4 regions of the Sinomonas atrocyanea genome follow, and region 1 is predicted to be linked to each of the others. Evidence: predicted binding sites of a transcription regulator. Region 1 holds the regulator's gene; each other region holds the start of a gene.
The links. The regulator HrcA, encoded in region 1, represses chaperone genes, less so after heat shock. The targets are predictions, from matches to a motif close to TTNGCACTCGNNNNNNNCGAGTGCNAA.
Positions count from the first base shown of each region.

Region 2: the regulator HrcA is predicted to act here: its motif matches at 2,362-2,388, upstream of SA2016_RS13860 (FmdB family zinc ribbon protein).
Region 3: the regulator HrcA is predicted to act here: its motif matches at 3,386-3,412, upstream of groES (co-chaperone GroES).
Region 4: the regulator HrcA is predicted to act here: its motif matches at 3,573-3,599, upstream of groL (chaperonin GroEL).

Region 1 is NZ_CP014518.1:2,266,679-2,272,490, forward strand. It holds gene SA2016_RS10410 (GerMN domain-containing protein) at 1-99, shown strand, start outside; gene SA2016_RS10415 (16S rRNA (uracil(1498)-N(3))-methyltransferase) at 100-876, opposite strand; gene dnaJ (molecular chaperone DnaJ) at 879-2,006, opposite strand; gene hrcA (heat-inducible transcriptional repressor HrcA) at 2,021-3,037, opposite strand; gene SA2016_RS10430 (DUF3097 domain-containing protein) at 3,206-4,057, shown strand; gene SA2016_RS10435 (DUF4870 domain-containing protein) at 4,152-4,553, shown strand; gene hemW (radical SAM family heme chaperone HemW) at 4,569-5,812, opposite strand, start outside.
Region 2 is NZ_CP014518.1:3,006,395-3,012,206, reverse strand. It holds gene SA2016_RS13870 (DUF4011 domain-containing protein) at 1-1,190, shown strand, start outside; gene cpaB (Flp pilus assembly protein CpaB) at 1,109-1,924, opposite strand; gene SA2016_RS13860 (FmdB family zinc ribbon protein) at 2,019-2,285, opposite strand; gene SA2016_RS13855 (5-formyltetrahydrofolate cyclo-ligase) at 2,412-3,056, opposite strand; gene galU (UTP--glucose-1-phosphate uridylyltransferase GalU) at 3,105-4,025, shown strand; gene SA2016_RS13845 (GNAT family N-acetyltransferase) at 4,034-4,654, shown strand; gene SA2016_RS13840 (hypothetical protein) at 4,773-5,102, shown strand; gene SA2016_RS13835 (hypothetical protein) at 5,045-5,671, shown strand; tRNA gene SA2016_RS13830 (tRNA-Ala) at 5,760-5,812, shown strand, end outside.
Region 3 is NZ_CP014518.1:3,028,112-3,033,923, reverse strand. It holds gene SA2016_RS13950 (acyl-CoA dehydrogenase family protein) at 1-260, opposite strand, end outside; gene SA2016_RS13945 (ribosomal protein bL36) at 343-465, shown strand; gene SA2016_RS13940 (shikimate 5-dehydrogenase) at 509-1,327, shown strand; gene SA2016_RS13935 (class I SAM-dependent methyltransferase) at 1,652-2,875, opposite strand; gene SA2016_RS13930 (hypothetical protein) at 2,930-3,316, shown strand; gene groES (co-chaperone GroES) at 3,546-3,842, shown strand; gene groL (chaperonin GroEL) at 3,929-5,542, shown strand; gene SA2016_RS13915 (acyltransferase family protein) at 5,729-5,812, shown strand, end outside.
Region 4 is NZ_CP014518.1:1,109,679-1,115,490, forward strand. It holds gene SA2016_RS05270 (siderophore-interacting protein) at 1-286, opposite strand, end outside; gene SA2016_RS05275 (uracil-DNA glycosylase) at 366-1,142, opposite strand; gene SA2016_RS05280 (DUF3263 domain-containing protein) at 1,230-1,589, shown strand; gene SA2016_RS05285 (LytR C-terminal domain-containing protein) at 1,638-2,294, shown strand; gene SA2016_RS05290 (ABC transporter substrate-binding protein) at 2,291-3,541, shown strand; gene groL (chaperonin GroEL) at 3,776-5,404, shown strand; gene SA2016_RS05300 (ribonuclease HI family protein) at 5,574-5,812, opposite strand, start outside.

The DNA of each region.
Region 1 (5,812 bases):
GACTACGAGGTCCGGATCCTGCCGGCCGAGGACGCCTCGCCCTCGGCGACCTCGAGCACCTCGGCCTGGGACTCGAAGTCGTTCACCATCACCGGCTAGCTAGCGGCCGTCCCGGCTCCCCCACCGGCCGAGGTGCTCGCCCGCGAGGGCCAGCGCCGCCGGCCCGGCCGTCGAGGAGCGCAGCACGTGCGGTCCCAGCAGCGCAAGGCGCGCGCCGGCCTGGACGAAGCGCTCGAGTTCGGCCGGACTGATGCCGCCCTCCGGGCCGACGATGAACAGGATCTCGCCCTCGCCGTCCCCAGAGGCCACGCCCCGCAGGATGCCGGTGAGCGACTCGCTCGCCTCCTCATGGAGCACCACCGCGAGCCGCGCCTGCGCGATCCGCTCGGCGAGGCGGCCGCCGTCGACCGCCGGCTCGACGTCCGGCACCCAGGCCCTGCGGGCCTGCTTGGCTGCCGCGAGGACCACCGAGCGCCACTTCGCGAGCGCCTTCTGGGCCCGCTCGCCCTTCCACCGCACGATCGACCGCTCGGCCTGCCACGGCACGACCGCGTCCACACCGAGCTCTGTCGCCGTCTCCGCGGCCAGCTCGTCCCGGTCTCCCTTCGCCAGCGCCTGGACGAGCACGAGCCGGAAGGGAGGGCGCTCCTCGTGCACCACGGTGTCGACGACCGCCTCGAGCACGGAGCCCTCGGCCCTGCTGACGGTGCCGACGGCGCGGGTTCCGGCGCCGTCCGAGACATCGACGCCCTCCCCCACGCCCAGGCGCCGGACCGCGACGGCGTGACGGCCCTCGGCGCCGTCCACGGTCATGGTGCCTCCCGGGGCCGCGCCGTCGAGCGCGCCGGGGGCGACGTAGAAGAGCGGCCGGGACATCGTCAGAGGTTGCCGAGCTTGTCGCGGAGCTTGGCGAACATGCCGCCGCTGCCCACGAGCTTGCCCTCGCCGACCTGCTCGCCGCGGAGCTTGGCGAACTGGCGCAGGAGTTCCTCCTGCTCGGCGTCGAGCTTGGTCGGGGTCTCGACCCGCACGTGCACGAGGAGGTCCCCGCGGCCCGAGCCGCGCAGCCGGGCCACGCCGAGGTCATGCAGGGTGACCACGTCACCCGACTGGCTCCCGGGACGCAGGGTGATGCTGTGCTCGCCGTCGAACGTCTCGAGGGTCATCTCGGACCCGAGCGCGGCCGCGGTCATGGGGACGCTGAGGGTCGCGTGCAGGTCGTCGCCTTCGCGCGTGAACGTCGGGTGCGCGGCCACCCGGATCTCGACGTAGAGGTCCCCGGACGGACCGCCGGCCGTGCCGGCCTCGCCCTGGCCCGCGAGCTGGATGCGGGTGCCCGTGGAGACCCCGGCAGGGATCTTGACCGTGAGCGAGCGCCGGCTCCGTACGCGCCCCTCCCCGCCGCACTCGTTGCACGGGCTGGGGATCTCCGTGCCGAACCCCTGGCAGGTGGGGCACGTGGCCATGGTCATGACCTGGCCGAGGATCGAGCGCACGGGGCGCTGGATGTGACCGGAGCCGCCGCACACGCCGCAGCGGACCGGCTCGGTGCCCGGCTCGCAGCACGATCCGTCGCAGCGGCCGCAGACGACCGCGGTGTCGACCTCGAGCTTCTTGTTGACGCCGAAGACGGCGTCCTTGAGCTCGATCCGGACGGCGATGAGCGCATCCTGCCCCCGCCGCACCCGGGACGCCGGGCCCGACTGCCCCGCCCCGCCGCCGAAGAAGGTCTCGAAGATGTCCTGGAACGCGAAGCCCGCTCCGTTGTAGCCGCCGGAGAAGCCGTTGTCGGTGCCGTTCTCGTTGCCCGTCGTGTCATAGACACGGCGCTTCTGCGGGTCCGAGAGGACTTCGTAGGCGTGGGTGACGGCCTTGAAGCGGTCCGCGGCGTCCTCGCCCGGGTTCATGTCCGGGTGGAGCTTGCGGGCCAGCTTCTTGTAGGCCTTCTTGATCTCCTCGGGGGTCGCGTCGGTCTGCACGCCGAGGGTTTCGTAGTGGCTGCTCACAGTTCTCTTTCTTCTCAGCTTCCGGCGATGATCTTCGACAGGTAGCGGGCGACCGCCCGCACTGCGGCCATCGTGGCCGGATAGTCCATGCGTGTGGGGCCGAGGATGCCGAGCTTCGGTCCGTCGTCCTGCCCGTAGCCGGTCGCGACGACCGAGGTCTCGGCCAGGCCGACATACGGGTTCTCCCGGCCGATCGTCACGGTGACGCCGCGGGGATCGGCCGCCATCTCCGAGAGGAGCCGCAGCAGGACCACCTGTTCCTCGAGCGCTTCGAGCACGGGTGAGATGCTCTGGAGGAAGTCGCTGTTGGACCTCGCGAGGTAGGCGGTGCCCGCCATCACCATGCGGTCCTCGCGGCTCGCCTCTGCGAGGGTGCCGAGGCCGTGGGCCAGTTCGGCGCCGAGCCGCTGGTCCTGCGGAGCGAGCGAGGCGACGACCTCCGCCGCCCCGGCCGCGAGCCGTCCCACGGCCGTCCCGGCCAGCCCCTCGAGGAACCGCTGCCTCAGGTACGCGAGCCTGTCGCGGTCAACGTCCTCGCTGACGGTGTGCACCCGCTGCTCGACGGTGCCGGTGTCGGCGATGAGGACGAGCAGGACCTGGCGCGGGGCCATGGACACCGCTTCGACGTGTCGCACCTTGGCGCGGCCCAGCTGGGGGTACTGCACGACGGCGACCTGGTTGGTCAGCTGGGACAGGAGCCTGACGGTGCGCTCGAGCACGTCGTCCAGGTCGTCCGCACCGCCCAGGAGCGTCTGGATCGCCTGCTTCTCCGCGGCGGACAGCGGCCGCACCGCAGCGAGGTGGTCCACGAAGACCCGGTAGCCCTTGTCGGTCGGCACGCGGCCGGCGCTCGTGTGGGGGGCCGTGATGAGGCCGTCGTCCTCGAGGGCGGCCATGTCATTGCGGATGGTGGCGCTCGAGACGCCGAGCCGGTGGCGTTCCACGAGCGCCTTGGACCCGACGGGCTCGCGGTAGTGGACGTAGTCCTCCACGATCGCCCGCAGGACCTCCAGCTTGCGGGGCTCGTTCATCACACCTCCTGCTGCGACGGCGGGCGGCACACCCGCGGCTTAGCACTCTCTGGGATCAAGTGCTAAGTCTAGTACGCCCACCGGGTCCGGCGGGAACCCCCGTGCTGTGCACTAGGCCACGGCGCGTCCCCGGGGCCCTCCGGGGCGAGCCGCCGTAGGATGCGGCGGGTGGACCGACTCAGCTATGACTCCTGGGGGCCGGCCGACCTCGCTGCCCCCTCCCGTGCCGAACTGCCCCTCGTCCCCGCCGAGCCCGGGCTCGTCCTCGAGGACGCCGAGAGCGGGTGGGTGGGTGCCGTGGTCCGCGTGGAGAAGTCCGGGGGCATGCACGTGATGAGCCTCGAAGACCGGCGCGGGCGGACGCGCTCGTTCCAGCTCGGGTTCGGGTTCCTCCTCGACGGCCATCCCGTCCGTGTCGGACCGCCGGCCCCGAGGACCCAGCCCGCGCCCCCGGCCCGCACCGCGTCCGGCTCCGTCCGCGTCGAGGGGATGCGCGCGCAGGTGGCCAAGGCGAGCCGGGTCTGGGTCGAGGGCAAGCATGACGCCGAGCTCGTGGAGAAGGTGTGGGGCGACGACCTCCGCGTCGAGGGGATCGTCGTCGAACCCCTGCACGGGGTCGACGACCTCGCCGGGGCCGTCGAGGCGTTCGGCCCAGGACCGGGCCGGAAGCTCGGGATCATCGTCGACCACCTGGTCGAGGGCTCGAAGGAGTCGCGCATCGTGGCCGAGGCGATGGCGGTGCCCGGGGCCGCCGGGAACGTGCTCGTCGTCGGCCACCCCTATGTGGACGTCTGGCAGGCCATCAAGCCCTCGGTGCTCGGCATCCCCGCCTGGCCCACCGTCCCGCGGGGCGTGGACTGGAAGACCGGGATCCTCAAGGCCTTCGGGTGGCCGCACAGCACCGCGGAGGACGTCGGGCTCGGCTGGCAGAAGCTCCTGGGAGCGGTGCGCACCTACGCCGACCTCGAGCCTTCCCTGCTGGGCCGCGTCGAGGAGGTCATCGACTTCCTGACCGCCTGAGCGGGCAACCTTGGATATCCTTGGACTGCTCCCGGCGGCCGTGCGGCCGGCGTGGGCGCCAAGACCGCAAGGAACCACAGGCAAGGATTCATCAGTGGCCGAGTACCCGAAGGACCCCCGCAGCACCGCCGGACAGGACAACGGTGCCACGGTCCCCGCGCCGCTGACGGCGTCCGAGGACCGGCAATGGGCGACCCTCGCGCATTTCGGCGGCATCCTCGGCTTCGTCCCGTCGCTGCTGATCTACCTCGTCTTCAAGGACCGCGGCCCCTTCACCGCGCAGGAATCGAAGGAAGCGCTGAACTTCACGCTGCCGCCCACGGTCGCGGCGGTCGTGCTCAACCTGCTCGGGTACATTCCCTTCGTCGGGAGCGTGTTCTCCGTCCTCGCGACGCTGCTCTGGATCGCGCTCACCGTGTTCTCGGTTACGGCGGGCATCCAGGTCAACCGCGGGCAGCCGTACCAGTACCGCTACAACCTGCACCTCATCAAGTGATGCCTGCTGCCCGGGTCAGGGCAGCAGCGCCCGCACGACCGCATCGGCGAGGAGCCGGCCCCGCAGCGTGAGGACCAGGCGGCCCCGGAGGGCTGTGGGCCCGTCCACGAGGCCATCGGCGATCAGGCCGGCCACGGCCGCGCGGCCCCCGGCATCGAGGTCGGACGTGGGCAGGCCGGAGGCGAGCCGGACCTTCAGGAGGACGCGCTCCACGCGGCGCGTGCCGTCGTCGAGCGTCTCCCGGGCCGCGGCCGGCGAGACGCCCTGGGAGAGGCGCCCGGCGTACGCGGTGGGGTGCTTGACGTTCCACCAGCGGACGCCGCCCACATGGGAGTGGGCGCCCGGCCCGATGCCCCACCAGTCGCCGCCGTTCCAGTAGGCGAGGTTGTGCCGGCATTCGAAGCGCGCGCTCTGCGGACCCGGGCCCGCGGCGCCGCGGGCCCAGTTGCTGACCTCGTACCAGTGGAAGCCCGCGCTGCCCAGCACCGCGTCGGCCAGCTCGTACTTCTCGGCGTGGTCGTCGTCGTCCACCTCGGGGACCTCGCCCCGGCGGATCTGGGCCGCGAGCTTCGTGCCGTCCTCGACGATGAGCGCGTAGGCGCTGACGTGGTCCGGTTCGCACGCGAGCGCCGCGTCGAGCGAGGCGCGCCAGTCGTCGCGCGACTCGCCCGGGGTGCCGTAGATCAGGTCGAGGCTCACGTCGAGTCCCGCGTCGCGCGCCCACCGGACCGCCTCGGGCACCCGGGACGGGGTGTGGGTCCGGTCGAGGACCTTGAGCACGTGCGGCACCGCCGACTGCAGGCCGAAGGAGACCCGGGTGAATCCGGCCTCGGCGAGGGCCTGGAGGGACGCGGGCGTCACCGAGTCGGGGTTCGCCTCCGTGGTCACCTCGGCTCCCGGCTCGAGCCCCCATTCCGCGACCGCCGCAGAGAGGATCGCGGTGAGGTCCTGGGCGGACAGGAGGGTCGGCGTGCCGCCGCCGAAGAACACCGTGGACAGACGACGGCGAGGCACGCCGGAGGCGTCCAGCGCGGCTGCCGCGAAGCGCACCTCGGAGACGGCCGTCGCGGCGTAGTTCGCCTGCGAGGCGCCGCCGCCGAGCTCGATGGCCGTGTAGGTGTTGAAGTCGCAGTACCCGCAGCGGACGGCGCAGAACGGGATGTGGGCGTACAGCGAGAAGCCCCGCTCCCCCGCCGCGACGGCCGCCTGGGGCGGAAGGGCGCCGTCGGCCGGAGCCGGGTCGCCCAGAGGAAGGCTGC
Region 2 (5,812 bases), 740 kb from region 1:
GGGCCAGGCACAGCCTGCACGTGCTCAGCTGCTTCCAGCCGTCCGAGCTCGACGTGACGCGTCTGAGCGAAGGGGCCTCGGACTTCTACGAGCTGCTGGACCGCGAGCTCGGAGGCAACACCCAGCTCGGCACTCCGGCCACCCGCGCCGCGGCCAGCGCCGAAGCGCTGGGGGCCGACCCCCTCGTCACGGACCTGGGGGACCGCCTGAGCTCCCGCGGCGCCCGCGTCTGGCACCACTACGACGGTGCGGTGGACATGGCGGCCGCCATCGACCCCGTGCTGACCATCGGCCGCGAGGACCACGAGACGAGCGTCCCTGTGGCCGTCGAATCCGACGGCACCGCCCGGTACCGCTCCATGAGCGTGCGCGAGCGCACGCGCCAGCGGCCAGAGCTCCTCGGACGCCTCGGGTGGAAGCACTTCACGCTGTGGACCATCGAAGTCTTCACGGATCCCAGCGGCTGCGCCGAGATGATCGCCGGGGAGCTGGGCCTGGCCACGGATGCCGATGAGAACGGCACAGCCGGATTCCTCGACGGGGCCTGGGGCGGCGGCCACGACGGGCGCCACCGCCCCGTCACGTCCGCGCAGGCCTGGGAGGCCGACGGGAGGACCCGCAGCCAGCGGGAGAGCGAGGGGACCACGGCCATGAGCGAGCGTGACGAGGCCCAGGGCCCCGATCGGCGGGACCGGGCAGGCAGCGCGGACAGCGCGGACGGGGGCCGCGGAAGCGAGGGCCCGGCCGGTGCCGGGCCGGACGCTTCCGGCGCCGCAGCCGCGGGTCCGGAAGGCTTCGGGTCGTGGTTCGCCGACCGCGACGCGGCCGATGCTGAGGACCCGTCGGCGGGGGAGGCCGGGGCCGCTGGCGGCGCCGACGCCTACGCTGACAGCGGTGACTCCGACGCCAACGGCGGGAGCACCGACGAGGCGGGGCCGCAGGACGGCGGCACCTCCGCTGAGGCGGACAGGGACGAGGCGGAGGCCGCCGCCGGCGAGCCCACCGAGACCGGCGAGCTCCGCCGCCCCCGCGGGTCCCGCCGCGTGACCGTTCCCGGCACGGGGCCCGCCGAGGCGGACGAGCCGGAGTCCGCGGCCGTCCAGCGGCCCTACGAGCCGGTGACGCGTCGGAGCGCCGAGCGTGCGCGCGAGCGGTGGCTCAAGGAGCAGCGGCCTCCCCACTGGGGCTGAGCGGCTGGCGGGCGCGACCCGCATGAGCGGGGCCCGGCCTCGACGAGGGTGAAGAACACCTTCCCGCGGGCCGACGCACCCGCGAGCCGGAGTGCCTGGTCCGGGCGCGCGGCGACGACAAGGAGTCCCTCGGCATCCTGCGAACCGAGCCACGGGGCGGCCCCGCCTGCCCCGCCAGGTCCGCCGGCCCAGAGGACGGGAACCTGGGCGGCGAGCGTCGTGCCCGCTCCGGGCCCACCGCCGGCGTCCGTGCTGAGCACGACGTCGATGAGCTGGCCCGGCCGCAGGAGCTGGAGCGAGGCCGGATCGGCCACCCGGACTGGGACCGCGGCCGTATCCGGGGCTGATCCCGCAAGGAGCCCCGGCCCCACGAGGCCGGCGTCGGTGATGGCCTCGCCACTGCGCACGGGGCCTGCAAGGCGCTGCCCCACGAGCCGGGAGGGATCCGACGAGGCGCCCCGCGGCACCGCGTCGGCAGGGAGCCTGGCCACGCGCACGTCGCCTGACGCGACGGTGGCCCCGCCGGCGAGGTCCCGGGCCGCAACGGCCACGGGAGCCATCGCGGCCGAAGGCGGCGTGAGCTCGTGCACGGCGGCCCCCGCCGCCACGCAGAAGAGCGCCGCCGCGAGGGTGCGGCGGCGCCGGTCGAGGAAGCGGCGAAGGGGGCTGCGCGGGGCGGACGCCCAGGGGCGCACCGGGGCGGGCTGGCGCTTCGGCGCCGGGCTGCGTGTCATGACGCCACGCTAGGGCGGCGGCGCAGACGACGGGTCGGGGAACGCGTCTATGTGGACGACGCGCCCGGCGCGCAGCCGGGGGAGGGGAAGAAGGTCAGTTGGCTGCGGCCGCGGGAGCCGGCTTGGTGTCCTTCGGAGCAGATTCCTTGGCCGGGGAGGCGGCCGGGGCGCTGCTGGAGCTGCCGCCCCGGGAGTCGGTGCGGTAGAAGCCAGAGCCCTTGAAGACGACGCCGACGGTGTTGAACTTCTTGCGCAGGGTCCCGCCGCACTCGGGGCAGACCGTGAGCGAGGCGTCGCTGAACGACTGCACCGTCTCGAAGGCGTGGTCGCAGTCTTTGCAGGCGTAGGCGTAAGTAGGCACAGGAACTCCTTCTGGACAGGGCAGAGGCCGCAGCACCGTCGTCCGGCGGCGTCCCGGCACTGGGACGTCGGTCCGGTTGGCAGTCGCGGGCCTCGAGTGCTAATTCTAACAGGCTGCCGCGTGCGCCTATTCCGTGGTCTGGCCGGCGCCGCCGAGATCGACGATCCCGCCCGGAGTGAGGGCCGCGTCGACGCGCCGGTCCAGCACATCGGCCGGGACTTCGCCCGAGGCGAGCACCTCGCCGTCGTACACCACCGCCGCGGTGGGGAGCCGGGCACCGAGCGCCGCCGCGAGGGCGAGGAAGCGGTCGTAGTAGCCCCCGCCCTGGCCGAGCCGGCGCCCCTCGCTGTCCAGGGCCGTGGCCGGCAGGACGATCCCCGCGATGGGGGGACGGTCGGGGCCGCCGGCGAGGACCTGCTCGGCCGGCACCACGGTGCCCACCGGCTCCTGCACGGGGGCGTAGCGGCTCCGCGCGAACTCGATGCCCGGGTGCCATTCGGTCCAGCCGAGCTGCCGCTCGGGGAGGCAGATCGGGAGCATGATGCGGAAGCCCGCCTCGTGCAGGTCCGTGAGGAGGCCCGCGGTGGGCGGCTCCACGCCGACGCCGAGATAGGCGGTCAGGACGGCCCCCGGGGCCACGGTCCGTCGGGCCCAGGCGAGGCCGTGCCCCGCGATGAGGGGAGCCGCGGCGGCGACCTCGGCGGGTGCGAGGGCGCGGCGCGCCGACCAGATCCGGGCGCGCAGGGACGACTTGAGCTCGGCGGTGTCCATGGCGCGACTCTATCCGTGCATGTCCCGTACTCGTATAGAGTGTGGCTCGTGTCTACCTCCAGAGCTGTCAGGAAAGCCGTCATCCCTGTCGCTGGTCTCGGGACTCGGTTCCTGCCGGTGACCAAGGCCATGCCCAAGGAGATGCTCCCCGTCGTCGACAAGCCCGCGATCCAGTACGTGGTCGAGGAGGCGGTGTCGGTGGGCCTCGAGGACATCCTGATGATCACGGGCCGCAACAAGCGCGCGCTCGAGGACCACTTCGACCGCGTCCCGTCGCTCGAGTCCGCGCTCGAGGCGAAGGGCGACCGCAAGAAGCTCGCAGCGATCCAGGAGTCCAACAACCTCGGCGACATCCACTACGTCCGCCAGGGCGACCCGAAGGGCCTCGGGCACGCCGTGCTGTGCGCCGAGCGCCACGTCGGCAACGAGCCCTTTGCCGTGCTCCTCGGCGACGACCTCATCGACGAGCGGGACGAGCTCCTCGGCGAGATGATCCGGGTCCAGCAGGCCACCGGCGGCTCCGTCGTGGCGCTCATGGAGGTCCCCCGCGAGACGATCTCCTCCTATGGCTGCGCCGACGTCACCGAGGTGGAGGGCGAGAGCTACGTCCAGGTCCACGGGCTCGTCGAGAAGCCCGCGCCCGAGGATGCGCCGTCCAACCTCGCCATCATCGGCCGCTACGTGCTCCACCCCGCCGTCTTCGACGTGCTGCGCAGCACCGAGCCCGGCCGGGGCGACGAGATCCAGCTCACCGACGCCCTGCAGACGCTGGCGCGCCGCGAGGGCGAGGGCGGCGGGGTATACGGTGTGGTCTTCCGCGGCCGCCGCTACGACACCGGGGACAAGCTCTCCTACCTCAAGGCCGTCGTGACCCTCGCCTGCGACCGCGACGAGTTCGGCGCAGACCTGCGCTCGTGGCTCGCGGACTTCGTGGCCGAGGGCGCGGACACGGCGTCGGCCCGCGGCTGACCCGGAGTATGTCGGCATCGGGCCTCTGGCCCGTCACCCTGCGCGCCGGGGACCTCGCTCTCCGGCCGCTGCGGATGGGGGACCGCGCGGAGTGGATGGCCGTGCGGTCCCGCAACAGGGCCTGGCTCGCCCCCTGGGAGGCCTCGAACCCCCAGCCGGGCGGCACTCTGCCCACCTTCCGGGACATGGTGCGGTCCCTCACGCGGCAGGCCAGGGAGGGGACGGCGCTGCCCTTCGTCATCACCCTCGACGATCCCCGCCTCCGCAGGGCGCCCATTGTCGGGCAGCTGACGGTGTCCTCGATCGTGTGGGGCTCGGCGCTCATGGCCACGCTCGGCTACTGGGTGGACCGCGAGCACGCCGGCCGCGGGATCGCGCCGACGGCGGTCGCGCTCGTGACTGACCACTGCTTCGGCGAGATGGGCCTGCACCGCATGGAGATCAACATCCGCCCCGAGAACGCCCCGAGCCTCCGCGTGGTCGAGAAGCTCGGATTCCGGCACGAGGGCCTGCGCCCCCGCTACCTGCACATCAACGGGGCCTGGGCGGACCATGAGTCCTTCGCCCTCACCGCCGAGGAGATCCCCGAAGGCGGCCTGCTCGGCCGGTGGCTCGCCTCGCGACGCTGAGCCGGCGGACGACGGCGGCTCCGGACGGAGCCGGCGCCCGCGCCTTCCCGCTGAGGTTCTCGCGACACACCGGCGCTAATACGGGCAGCGCCCCGGCGATCCTCCTACCGTTCTGAGTATGGATTTCGCCCTCAGCAGCTCGACGGTGCTCGGCGCTGCCGTGCTCGTGTGGCTGCTGTGGGTCGCCCCGTACTTCCTCCGCCGCCGCGCCGCCGAGCAGCCTGCCGGCGAGGCGGCCCTGCTCATGGAGTCCATGGAGCCGCTCCGACGCGAGGCCACGCCGTCCAGCTCCTCGGGGACCGGCGGCTCCTCGGCCGCCCCCGCGCCGAGGGCCGCCTGCCCGGCGGTGCGCCGAAGCCCCGCCTGCGCGTCCGCTGGGGACGGCTCGCCGTGGCCCTCACGGGCCTCTGCGCCCTCGTGGCGGCCGTGGTCACCCTCGTCCTCATGATCGTGGGCGTCCCTGCCTGGGTCCCGCTGGCCTGCCTGGCCACCGCCGTCGGCTCCGTCGCACTGCTCCGTTCCCTCGCCGTGCGCGACCGGAAGCGGCGGATGGACCGTGCCTTCGGTGCCGCGATGGGCGCCCCCGCGCCGAGGCCCGCAGCGCCTGCGCGGACGGTGACGCCGAGCGAGGTCTTCGATGCCGGGCGGGAGCCTGCACCCGCTCCGCGCCCCGTGAGCCGAGAGGAACTCAGGGCGATCGCGCTCGACGTCGCGAAGGCGTCCCAGGCCAGCGCGGAGGAGGCGGCGCGGGCCAGCGGCGAGCAGGCCCCGGGCTGGGAGCCCGTGGAGGTGCCCCGGCCCGCCTATCTCGACGCCGCGAAGGCCGAGCGGCCTGAGCCCGCTCCGATCCAGACTGCGGCCGAGCCCACGCCGGAGGGCCTTCCCCTCAAGCCCGCGGCGGAGGGCCCCGAGCCCGGGTCCGCGCCCGGCGTCCCGGCCCTCGGCACGGCCAAGACGGCCGCCCGTGGGGGAGCCCTGGGGAACCTCGACGAGGTCCTCCAGCGGCGCCGTGCCTAGCCCGTCAGCACAGCGGCCGGGAGCGGGCCGGCGCCCCGTTCCGATTTGGATTTTGGCGGCCGCGCAAGTAACGTAGTGCCCGCACCGAGGGGTCTTAGCTCAGTTGGTAGAGCGCTTCGTTCGCATCGAAGAGGTCAGGGG
Region 3 (5,812 bases), 760 kb from region 1:
TGGTACTCGACCTCGTCGCGGCGGCCGCCGTACCGGTCAAGGGCGTGCAGCAGGGGCGGGTGCATGTTGGCCAGCCGCGCGTTCTCGGCGAACTGCTCTGACCCGACGAGCCGCCCCACCGCGGCGAGCTCGCCCGAGGCCCAGCTCGCGCCGAATCGGCGGACGCCGTCGACCAGCGCGGCATTGGCGGAGAACTCGTCGATCCCGGCCCGCGGGGGCGCCTGGTTGGCGGCGTCCGCGGCCCCCTCGGTGTGCTCCATGCTCCCATTGCACACCGGGGAATGCGGCAGGGCCAGACGCTGTTATTGCAAACGACTCTCATCAATCCATGGAAGGAGCATCATGAAGGTCCGCAACTCGCTGCGTGCGCTGAAGAAGGTCCCGGGGGCGCAGGTGGTGCGCCGCCGGGGCAGGACGTTCGTCATCAACAAGAGGAGCCCGCGGCTCTCGGCGCGCCAGGGCTAGCAGGCCCGCGCGCGCGGGGTCGGCGCGGCACTAGCCTTGTGCCGTGCCGATCCTCAACAAAGACATGACGCTGTGCATCTCCCTCTCGGCCCGGCCGAGCAACAACGGGACGCGATTCCACAACTACCTCTACGACGCGCTCGGGCTGAACTGGATCTACAAGGCGTTCGCGCCGACCGACCTCGCCCAGGCCATCGCGGGGGTGCGCGGGCTCGGGATCCGGGGCTGCGCGGTCTCGATGCCGTACAAGGAAGACGTGATCGCACTCGTGGACCGGATGGACCCGTCCGCGGCGGCGATCGACTCGGTCAACACGATCGTCAACGATTCCGGCGTGCTCACCGCGTACAACACCGACTACACCGCGATCGCCCAGCTCATTGCGCGCAACGCGCTGGACCCGGCGTGGTCCGTCCTGCTGCGCGGCTCCGGCGGCATGGCCAAGGCCACCGCCGCGGCGTTCCGCGACGCGGGCTTCACGGACGTGACGATCGTGGCCCGCAACGAGTCCGCCGGCCGCGGGCTGGCCGAGCTGTACGGCTTCGCCTGGGCCCCGGAGCTGGGGGACCGCACCGCGGACGTCCTGGTCAACGTGACCCCCATCGGCATGGCGGGCGGCCCGGATGCCGAATCGCTGTCCTTCCCGGTCTCGGCGGTCGACGCCGCGCGGGTCGTCTTCGACGTCGTGGCCCTCCCGGCGGAGACGCCGCTCATCAAGGCCGGCCGCGCCGCGGGGAAGACCGTCATCTCCGGTGCCGAGGTCATGACGATCCAGGCGCTCGAGCAGTTCGTCCTCTACACGGGCATGCGCCCGACCGACGAGCAGGTGCGCGCCGCCGAGGAGTTCATGCGCGCCCAGTGACGCCCCGACCCGGGGTCAGGTCTTGATGGACCCGGGGTCAGGTTTGGGCGGACGCGGGGTCAGGTTTGGGCGGACGCGGGGTCAGGTTCGGACGTGACCTCGGGGTGGGTGAGAGGTGACCCCGGGTCGGGTGAGAGGTGACCCCGGGTCGGGTGAGAGGTGACCCCGGGGTGGGTGAGGCGTGACCCCGGGTCGGGTGAGAGGTGACCCCGGGGTGGGTGAGGCGTGACCCCGGGTCGGGTGAGGCGTGACCCCGGGTCGGGTGAGACGTGACCCCGGGGCGGGTGAGACGTGACCCCGGGGCGGGTGAGGCGTGGCCCCGGGTCAGGCGGGCTCGACCACGGCGGCCACGCGGTCGTCGCCGATGCGCGTGAGCACGAGCGTGGCCTTGCCGGTGGCACCCTTGCGCTGGCCCGCGAGGAGCACCCTGCGCAGTTCCTCGGGCGTGACGGCGGCGCCCCGCTTCTTGATGTCGAGCACGCCGATGCCCTCCTCGCGCACCCACGCCCGCAGTGCCTTGACGTTGTAGGGCCGCACCTCGAGCACGCGGTATGCCTTGGCGAACGGCGTCTGCACGAGCTGGGGCGCGCAGATGTAGGCGATGTGCGGGTCCACGAGCGTGCCGCCCAGGCGCTCGGCGAGCTCGGCCACCAGCCCGGCCCGGATGACCGCGCCGTCGGGCTCGTAGAGGAAGCCCTCGAGCGGGCCGATCCGCGGCTCGGCCCCGGCGCCGAAGTCGGTCTCCGCCACGAGCTCCGCCGCGCCGTCGCTCGCCAGCACGAGGGCGGCCCTGCGCACGGTGGGCCGCTTGAGCGCGTTGAAGTACAGGGCGACCTCGGCGACGTCACCCTGCACCGAGACCCACTGGGCCTCGCAGCCCGCGGGCACCGACTCGTGGGGCAGGCCCGGGCCCAGCTTCACGCCCACGGGCAGTCCGCGGCGGGCGAGCCCCTCGACGAAGCTCAGCGGCGGCGAGAACTCCTCGGGGTCCCACAGGCGGGTGGTGCCGGAGGCCGACGTCGAACGCCGGGCGGGGTCGAGCCAGACCCCGTCCACCCCGGCGAGGTCCACCGACTGGGCGTCGGCGTGCACGACCCGGGCCTGCGGGAACGGCATGAGGTTCATCGTGGCGCACGCGGCGGTGGTCTCGTCGAGCTCCACCGCGGTGACCTCGAGGTCGAGGGACGCCATGGCCATGGCATCCGCGCCGAGCCCGCATCCGAGGTCCGCGACACGCCGGACGCCGGCGTCGACGAACCGCCGGGCGTGGCGGGCCGCGACGGAGAGCCGGGTGGCCTGCTCGAGGCCGGCCCGGGTGAAGAGCATGCTGGAGGCGAACTCGCCGAACTTGGCGGCGGCGCGGGCGCGGAGCCGGGACTGGGAGAGGACCGCCGAGACGAGCTCGGGGGAGTGCCCCGCCTTGCGGAGCCGGCCGCTGATCGCGAGGGCGTCCTCCTCGCGGTAGGGGCCGAGCGAGTTGAGCAGTGCCCAGCCCTCGGGTGTCAGCAGAGGGGCCAGCTGGTCCGGGGCATGTCGGTCGTCGGGCATGCCATCCAGCGTAGTGCGCTCCGCGCCCGCAGCTCATTGGATAGGCTGGTGGGCATGGAGACCAGCCCCAGCGTCGATCCCGTTCCAGCTCGACCGGAGGGGGCGGGCCTCCTCACCCGGCTCCGGCCGTACGCCCGGCCCGTGCTCATCGCGGGCATCGTCATCACAGTGGTCGCCGCCGTGCTGCTGGTCGTGGTGATGGCCCTGGATGCCTTCAACGCCACCGTCTACTCCGTGGGCGGCAAGAACATCAGCGACGCCACGGACGAGGCGCGGTCGCTGCGGGACCAGTTCCTCGGCGCCAAGATCGGGGCAATCGTCGCCCTCGTCGTGGGCGGCGTCGCGCTCGTGGTCTCGGTCGCCGTCATGTACGCCACGCGCGGCCTCGACGCCGACGACGACGGCGATGACCTCGGTTACGACGAGCTCGCGGGCGAATAGGCCCCCGGTGCCGGACCCCTCGGGTGCACCCGCCAACGCCCCGGTTCCCGGCCCCTTCCCGACACCCAGTTGGCACTCGCCTTGACCGAGTGCCAGCGTGCTCACTAGAGTCGCCAGTAGCACTCGGCCGTGCCGAGTGCTAACCCTGTCAGGCACGCTCCCGGCACCCGCGACGACGGTTGCTTGCCCGGCTCACCATCCGTGACCCGTTGATGTAAAGGAGAGATCCGTGTCGGTCTCCATCAAGCCCCTCGAGGATCGCATTGTCGTCAAGCCGCTCGAGGCCGAGCAGACCACCGCGTCCGGCCTCGTGATCCCGGACACCGCGAAGGAGAAGCCGCAGGAGGGCGAGGTCGTCGCCGTCGGCCCCGGCCGCGTCGATGACAACGGCAACCGCGTGCCCGTGGACGTCACCGTCGGCGACGTCGTCCTCTACTCCAAGTACGGCGGCACCGAGGTCAAGACGGGCGGCGCCGAGTACCTCGTGCTCTCGGCCCGCGACGTCCTGGCGATCGTCGTCAAGTAACGCTCCCGCGCTGCGCCCCGGCCGTTTCACTGCGGCCGGGGTGTCGTGCTTGATCCAGACACTTGATCCAGACACAGGAGTAGCGAATGGCTAAGCAGCTCGCATTCAGCGACGCCGCGCGCAAGGCCCTCGAGACGGGCGTCGACAAGCTCGCCGACACCGTCAAGGTCACCCTCGGCCCGCGCGGCCGCAACGTGGTCCTCGACAAGAAGTGGGGCGCGCCCACGATCACGAACGACGGCGTGACGATCGCCCGCGAGGTCGAGCTCGACGACCCGTACGAGAACCTCGGCGCCCAGCTCGCCAAGGAGGTCGCCACCAAGACCAACGACGTCGCCGGCGACGGCACGACGACGGCGACCGTCCTCGCCCAGGCCCTCGTCAAGGAGGGCCTGCGCAACGTGACCGCCGGTGCGGCGCCCGGCGAGGTCAAGCGCGGCATCGAGGTGGCGGTCGAGGCCGTCGCCGCCCGCCTGAAGGAGAACGCCCGCGAGGTCTCGGGCCGCGACGTGGCGAACGTCGCGGCGATCTCCGCCCAGTCCGACGAGATCGGCGAGCTTCTGGCCGAAGCCTTCGACAAGGTGGGCCAGGACGGCGTCATCACCATCGAGGAAGCCTCGACCACCCAGACCGAGCTCGTGCTCACCGAGGGCATGCAGTTCGACAAGGGCTACCTCTCGCCGTACTTCGTCACGGACGCGGAGCGCCAGGAGGCCGTCCTCGAGGACGCGCTCATCCTCATCCACCAGGGCAAGATCTCCTCGCTGCAGGACTTCCTGCCGCTCCTCGAGAAGGTCCTCTCCGCCTCGAAGCCGCTGTTCGTCATCGCCGAGGACGTGGACGGCGAGGCCCTCTCGACGCTGATCGTCAACCGCCTCCGCGGCACCCTGAGCGTCGTGGCCGTCAAGGCCCCGGGCTTCGGCGACCGCCGCAAGGCCATGCTCCAGGACATCGCGACCCTCACCGGCGCGCAGGTCGTCTCCCCGGAGGTCGGCCTCTCCCTGGACCAGGTCGGCCTCGAGCAGCTCGGCACCGCGCGCCGCATCACCGTCACGAAGGACAACACGACCATCGTCGACGGCGCCGGCACGGCCGAGGATGTGCAGGCCCGCGTCGCGCAGCTGCGCGCCGAGCTGGACCGCACCGACTCGGACTGGGACCGCGAGAAGCTCCAGGAACGCCTCGCCAAGCTCGCCGGCGGCATCGGCGTGATCAAGGTCGGCGCGGCCACCGAGGTCGAGCTCAAGGAGAAGAAGCACCGCATCGAGGACGCCGTGTCCTCGACCCGCGCAGCCCTCGAGGAGGGCATCGTGGCCGGCGGCGGCTCCGCCCTCGTGCACGCGGTCCGCGCCCTCGACGAGGACGCCGACGTCAAGGCCCTCGACGGCGACGCCGCGGTGGGCGTCTCGATCGTGCGCCGCGCGCTCGTCCAGCCGCTGCGCTGGATCGCCCAGAACGCCGGGCACGACGGCTACGTCGTCGCCGCCCGCGTGGCCGAGGCCGAGGTGAACCACGGCTTCAACGCCAAGACGGGCGAGTACGAGGACCTCCTCGCGGCCGGCATCATCGACCCGGTCAAGGTGACCCGCTCCGCGCTGCGGAATGCCGCCTCGATCGCGGCCCTCGTCCTGACCACGGAGACCCTCGTGGCGGACAAGCCGGCCGAGGCCGAGGACGCCCACGCGGGCCACAGCCACTGAGGCTGGCCCTCCCGCTCAGGCGAGCACGACGGCGGCCGCGCCCCTCCCGCACGAGGGGCGCGGCCGCCGTCGTCCGTCCGGCAGGGCCCCGCGTGCCGGGGTGCTTTGCATAGGGAGGGGCAACGCCGCTCACAGGGAACGCACAGGTGGGCGGGGCGCAATGGAGGGGCAGGAAAATCGGCTGACGTGAAGGAGAGTGGGGCTGGCGTGGTGGCCGAAGGACACAGGCAAGCGAGTGGGGGGCGTGTCTTCCGACCGGAGATCCAGGGC
Region 4 (5,812 bases), 1.2 Mb from region 1:
GCGGCAGCGAGGCCTTCAGGACGTCGAGGTCCACGGGGCCCTCGGGCCAGGCCCCGCCCGGCAGGGCGTGCGGGAAGGCGATCTTGACGTACTTGTCCGTGAACCCGTTGTCCGCGAACGCGGCGAATCCCGGGCCGCCGGCGACCACGCGGACCAGATGCGGGCTCAGCTGCTCGGTGCGCACCACCACGAGGTCGAGGGTCGGGCGGGTCCTCGGGGCCGGCGCGGCCGCGGGGGCTGCTGCCTGGGCGCCCGGCTGGGCCGCCCCCTCTGCTGGCGAAGTCATGCCGCCCAGACTACCGGCCGCCCGCGCGCCTCCCGCGGCACATGACGCCCCTCACACGAGACGGGGCTGCCGGAGCGCCCTACGCCCAGCGCACCGGCGCAGCCCCCTGCGCCGCGAGCAGCTCGTTGGCCCGGCTGAACGGCCGAGAGCCGAAGAACCCCCGGGAGGCGCTCAGCGGCGAGGGGTGCGCGGAGGCGACGACCGGCGTCGTCCCCAGCAGGGGCACCACCGACTGGGCGTCCCTGCCCCAGAGGATGGCCACGAGGGGCGCGCCGCGCTCGGCGACGGCGCGCACGGCGGCGTCGGTGACGCGTTCCCATCCGAGCCGCCGGTGCGACCCCGCGGCGCCGGCGCGCACCGAGAGGACCCTGTTCAGCAGCAGGACCCCCTCGTCGGCCCACCGGGAGAGGTCGCCCGTGGCGGGCGCCGGGACGCCGAGGTCCGCGGAGAGCTCGCGGAAGATGTTCGCGAGGCTGCGCGGGAGCGGGCTCACCGCGGGGCTGCACGCGAACGAGAGCCCGATCGCGTGGCCGGGTGTGGGGTAGGGGTCCTGGCCCAGCACGAGGACCCTGACCTCGCCCAGGGGCCGGCTGAACGCCCGCAGCAGGCGCGACGGGGCCGGGAGGATGCAGCCGCCGTCGTGGGCCTCCGCGGCGAGGGCGCGCAGGGCCGAGCGGAGCGTCGGCTCACAGGCCGAGAGCGCGGGGACCCAGTCGGGGTGGACGAGGTCCGCCAGCGGCGCGGCGGACATCGCCTCGAGGGTGCGGGCGTCCTCGGCGCACGACGCCGGCGCCTCGCCGCCCGCGTCCGGGCCGCCGGAGGCCTCGGGCAGGTCGAAGAGCGGTTCGGCGTCCATCACGCGAGCCAGTGTGCCAGAGATGCCGGGGCGGCGCGCCCCGGGCGGAGAATGACAGAGCTGTAGTTCCCGCTTAAACTGGAAGCCATGTCGTCAGCAGCAGCACACCACGCCCATGCCTTCGACGACGCCGTCGACCACGGGCCCGCGCCCGCGTCCGCCGAGCAGGAGGACACCCAGGCGGGCCGTCCGGCCGGGGGACTGACCGAGCGGGAGATCCAGATGCTCGCCCTCGAACGCGGCTGGTGGAAGTACGCCGGCGCCAAGGAGCAGGCCATCCGCGAGCTGTTCGACCTCTCCGCGACCCACTACTACCAGCTGCTCAACGCCCTCATCGACACCGAGGACGCGCTGGCGCACGATCCGATGCTGGTCAAGCGGTTGCGTAGACTGAGGACGTCGCGGCAGCGCGCGCGCACTGCCCGCCGGCTCGGCGGCGGCGCCTGACGCTGCGCGCCGTCCCCAGCCGGCCACCGACAAGGACCTGACGCACGCATGAACACCTATCCCCGCGACGAATTCGACGCTGTCCCCGAGGCGCCGCGCCGGCAGGGTGTGCACCGGACCCGTGACGAGAGCGTCCCGGACGACGGACCCAGCCCCTCCGGCCGGGGGCTGCGGTGGATCCTCGCCGCCGGCATCCTCGCCCTCGTCATCGGCGCCGTGTCCTTCTTCGTGCTGCCGCGGCTGGGCCTCTCCGGCCAGCCTGCGGCCGCGTCCGCCGCCACCTCGCCCGCAGCGTCCGCCGCGCCGAGCGCCTCCGCCCAGGGGAAGCCGTCCGCGGCCCCGAGCCAGGCGTCCTCGCCCGCGGCCCCCACCGCCACCCCCACCCCCACCGCCACCCCCACCGCCACCCCCACGGCCTCGGCCGGAGCCGACCCGTCCCTCGAGGTGGGCGTCTACAACGCGACCTCCACCGCGGGCCTGGGCAACCGGGTCGCGGCCACCGCGCGCGCGGCCGGGTGGTCCGTCTCCACCGTCGGCAACTGGAGCGGCGCCCCCGTCGACGGCCCTGTCGTCTACTACCGCTCGGCCGCGGACGCCGCCTCGGCGCAGGCCCTCGCGGCCGCGGTCGGCGTCCGGACGGTCCTCCAGGCTCCCGCGCTCGGGCTGCCGCTCGCCGTGGTGATCGGACCCGGGTACACCGGGTGAGCAGGCGGGCACCGAAGGCCAGGGCCGCGGCGGTCGCCGGGGTCCTCGCCCTCGGCCTGTCCGCCACCGCGTGCGGTGCCACCGGCGAGGCCCGCACCGCCCACCCTTCGCCATCCGGGGACGGCGTGCTGCGCCTCGGCCTCCTCCTCGACTCGACCGGCGACTCGGCGTACCTCAACGACGCCCAGCGGGCCGCCGTGGTCCTCGCCGTCCAGCAGGCGAACGCCGCGGGCGGCTACGGCGGCAAGCCCGTGGAACTGCTCCCGGTCCAGCCCGGGTCGGACACCGCCGCCGAGTCCCGCCGCCTGGCCCAGACCGGCGCCGACGCCGTGATCGGCCCGACAGACTCGAGCCGCGCGCCCGCCGCGATCGACGTGCTCTCGAAGGCCAAGGTCCCGCTCATCTCGCCGGCGAACAGGGCCGCCGCACTGACCGGCTACCGCAGCGGCGGGTTCTACTTCCGCACCTCGGCACCGGAGGGCGCCGAGGGGGCCGCCCTCGTGGAGCTCGCCCGGCGGTCCGGGGCGAAGCGCATCGCGGTCCTCCATCAGGCCGGCGACCACGGGAAGGCCGAGGCGGACGCCGCCTCGGCGGCCGCCCGCGCCGCGGGCGTGGCCGAGTCCGGCAGCGCCGAGTTCACCGGGCACTCCGCCGGGGCCGCCGCCGCTGCGGCGAAGGGTGCCGACGCGGTCCTCGTCATCGGTCAGGGCGACGGCCAGGCGATCCTCGCGAGCGTGGCGGACGCCGGGGTCCCGGGCTCGAAGCTCCTGCTCTCGAGCGGCGTCTACGGCCGCTACGGCTCGGCCCTCGCCGACCATGCGCTCGACGGCGCCCGCGCGCTCGTTCCCGGGGTGTACCCGACCCCCGAGTTCCAGGCCGACCTCCTCGAGCATGCGCCGGACCTGAAGGACCTGACCTTCGCCGGCGAGGCCTACGACGCGGCCTCGCTCGCGATCCTCGCCGCGGGCGCCGCGAAGGACGACGGCGGGGCCTCCATCGCCTCCAAGCTCATCGACGTCTCGGGCGGGGACGTGGCCGGTGCCATGGAGGGGAACCGCCAGAAGTGCACCGGGCTTCCAGCCTGCCTCGCGCTGCAGGCCAAGGGGACGCCCGTGGACTACGAGGGCCAGTCCGGGCCGATCAGCTTCGACGAGCACGGCGACGTCACCACCGCCCGCTTCATGGCCTTCACCTACGGCGCCGACAACCAGCCCGTCCGGGACGGCGACGTCACGGTCGCGCGATAGCCTTCGCGCCGGGCGTACAGGCTCGCCTGCGCTTGCACTCGGGGTGGGTGAGTGCTAATTATGGACCTAGCACTCCGGCGTCCAGACTGCTAAAGCGGTGTGGTCGCGGGGGCAGGATCACCTCGCTGGGGTGAGGCGTAGGCCGCCGTGGGAACGGGGGCCGCCGCCGGCCGTCGCGGGCGCTGCAGCAGGTGGCCTACCGACACACACGTCCCGAAAGGACCTCAAGCCGTCATGGCCAAGATCATTGCATTCGACGAGGAGGCCCGTCGCGGCCTCGAGCGCGGCCTGAACCAGCTGGCCGACGCTGTCAAGGTCACCCTCGGCCCGCGCGGCCGCAACGTCGTCCTCGAGAAGAAGTGGGGCGCCCCCACGATCACCAACGATGGCGTCTCCATCGCCAAGGAGATCGAGCTCGACGACCCGTACGAGAAGATCGGCGCCGAGCTCGTCAAGGAGGTCGCCAAGAAGACCGACGACGTCGCTGGCGACGGCACCACGACCGCCACCGTCCTCGCCCAGGCCCTCGTGAAGGAAGGCCTCCGCAACGTCGCCGCCGGCGCCGACCCGCTCTCGCTCAAGCGCGGCATCGAGAAGGCCGTCGACGCCGTCACGGCCGCACTGCTCGAGTCCGCCAAGGAGATCGAGACCAAGGAGGAGATCGCGGCCACCGCGTCCATCTCCGCCGGCGACACCCAGATCGGCGAGCTCATCTCCGAGGCCCTCGACAAGGTGGGCAAGGAGGGCGTCATCACCGTCGAGGAGTCCAACACCTTCGGCCTCGAGCTCGAGCTCACCGAGGGCATGCGCTTCGACAAGGGCTACCTCTCCGCGTACTTCGTCACCGACGCCGAGCGCCAGGAGACGGTCCTCGAGGATCCCTACATCCTCATCGTGAACTCCAAGATCTCCTCGGTGAAGGACCTCGTCGCGGTCCTCGAGCGCGTCATGCAGGCCAACAAGCCGCTCCTCATCATCGCCGAGGACGTCGAGGGCGAGGCCCTGGCCACGCTCATCGTCAACAAGCTCAAGGGCACCTTCAAGTCCGTCGCCGTCAAGGCCCCGGGCTTCGGCGACCGCCGCAAGGCCATGCTCACCGACATCGCGATCCTCACCGGTGGCCAGGTCATCGCCGAGGAGGTCGGCCTCAAGCTCGAGAACGCCACGCTCGACCTGCTCGGCAAGGCCCGCAAGGTCGTCGTGACCAAGGACGAGACCACGATCGTCGAGGGTGCCGGCGACGCCGAGCAGATCGCCGGCCGCGTGTCCCAGATCCGCGCCGAGATCGAGAACTCCGACTCGGACTACGACCGCGAGAAGCTCCAGGAGCGCCTCGCCAAGCTCGCCGGCGGCGTGGCCGTCATCAAGGCGGGCGCGGCCACCGAGGTCGAGCTCAAGGAGCGCAAGCACCGCATCGAGGACGCCGTCCGCAACGCGAAGGCTGCCGTCGAGGAGGGCATCGTCGCCGGCGGTGGCGTGGCCCTCATCCAGGCCGGCGCCAAGGCGTTCGCCAACCTCAACCTCGAGGGTGACGAGGCCACCGGCGCCAACATCGTCAAGGTCGCCATCGAGGCCCCGCTGAAGCAGATCGCCTTCAACGCCGGCCTCGAGCCGGGCGTCGTCGCGGACAAGGTCCGCGGCCTGCCCGCCGGCCACGGCCTCAACGCCGCCACCGGCGTGTACGAGGACCTCCTGGCCGCCGGCGTCAACGACCCGGTCAAGGTGACCCGCTCTGCGCTGCAGAACGCCGCCTCGATCGCCGGCCTGTTCCTCACCACCGAGGCCGTCGTGGCCGACAAGCCGGAGAAGGCCGCCCCGGCCATGCCCGGCGGCGACGACATGGGCGGCATGGGCGGCTTCTGATCCGCTAGCCTCCCCACCCGTTTCGGGTACAGATCTCGTCGCGGTTCTGCCCTTTCGGGTACGCGACGGCTCTGATGGACGACGGCGGGGTCCCCACTTCGGTGGGGGCCCCGCCGTCGGCGTTCCAGGAGTGAGGGCCGGGGCCCACTGGCCGTTCAGCCCGGGCGGCTCAGCCCTCCGAGGTGCCCTGGTGGAAGCGGAGGCGCCACCGGCCGTCGGTGCGCTGCCACAGCGACGAGCGCAGCGCCGAGCCCGTGCCGTTGACGGTGCGGTACACGACCTGGACGAGGTCGCTGCCGAGGGGCACGGCGTCCACGAGCTCGAAGCGCACGTGCGACTCGGGGGCCGCCACGAGCTCCTCGATGAGCTCCTCGCGTCCCCAGAGGCGGCCGGAGGCCCCGATCTCGC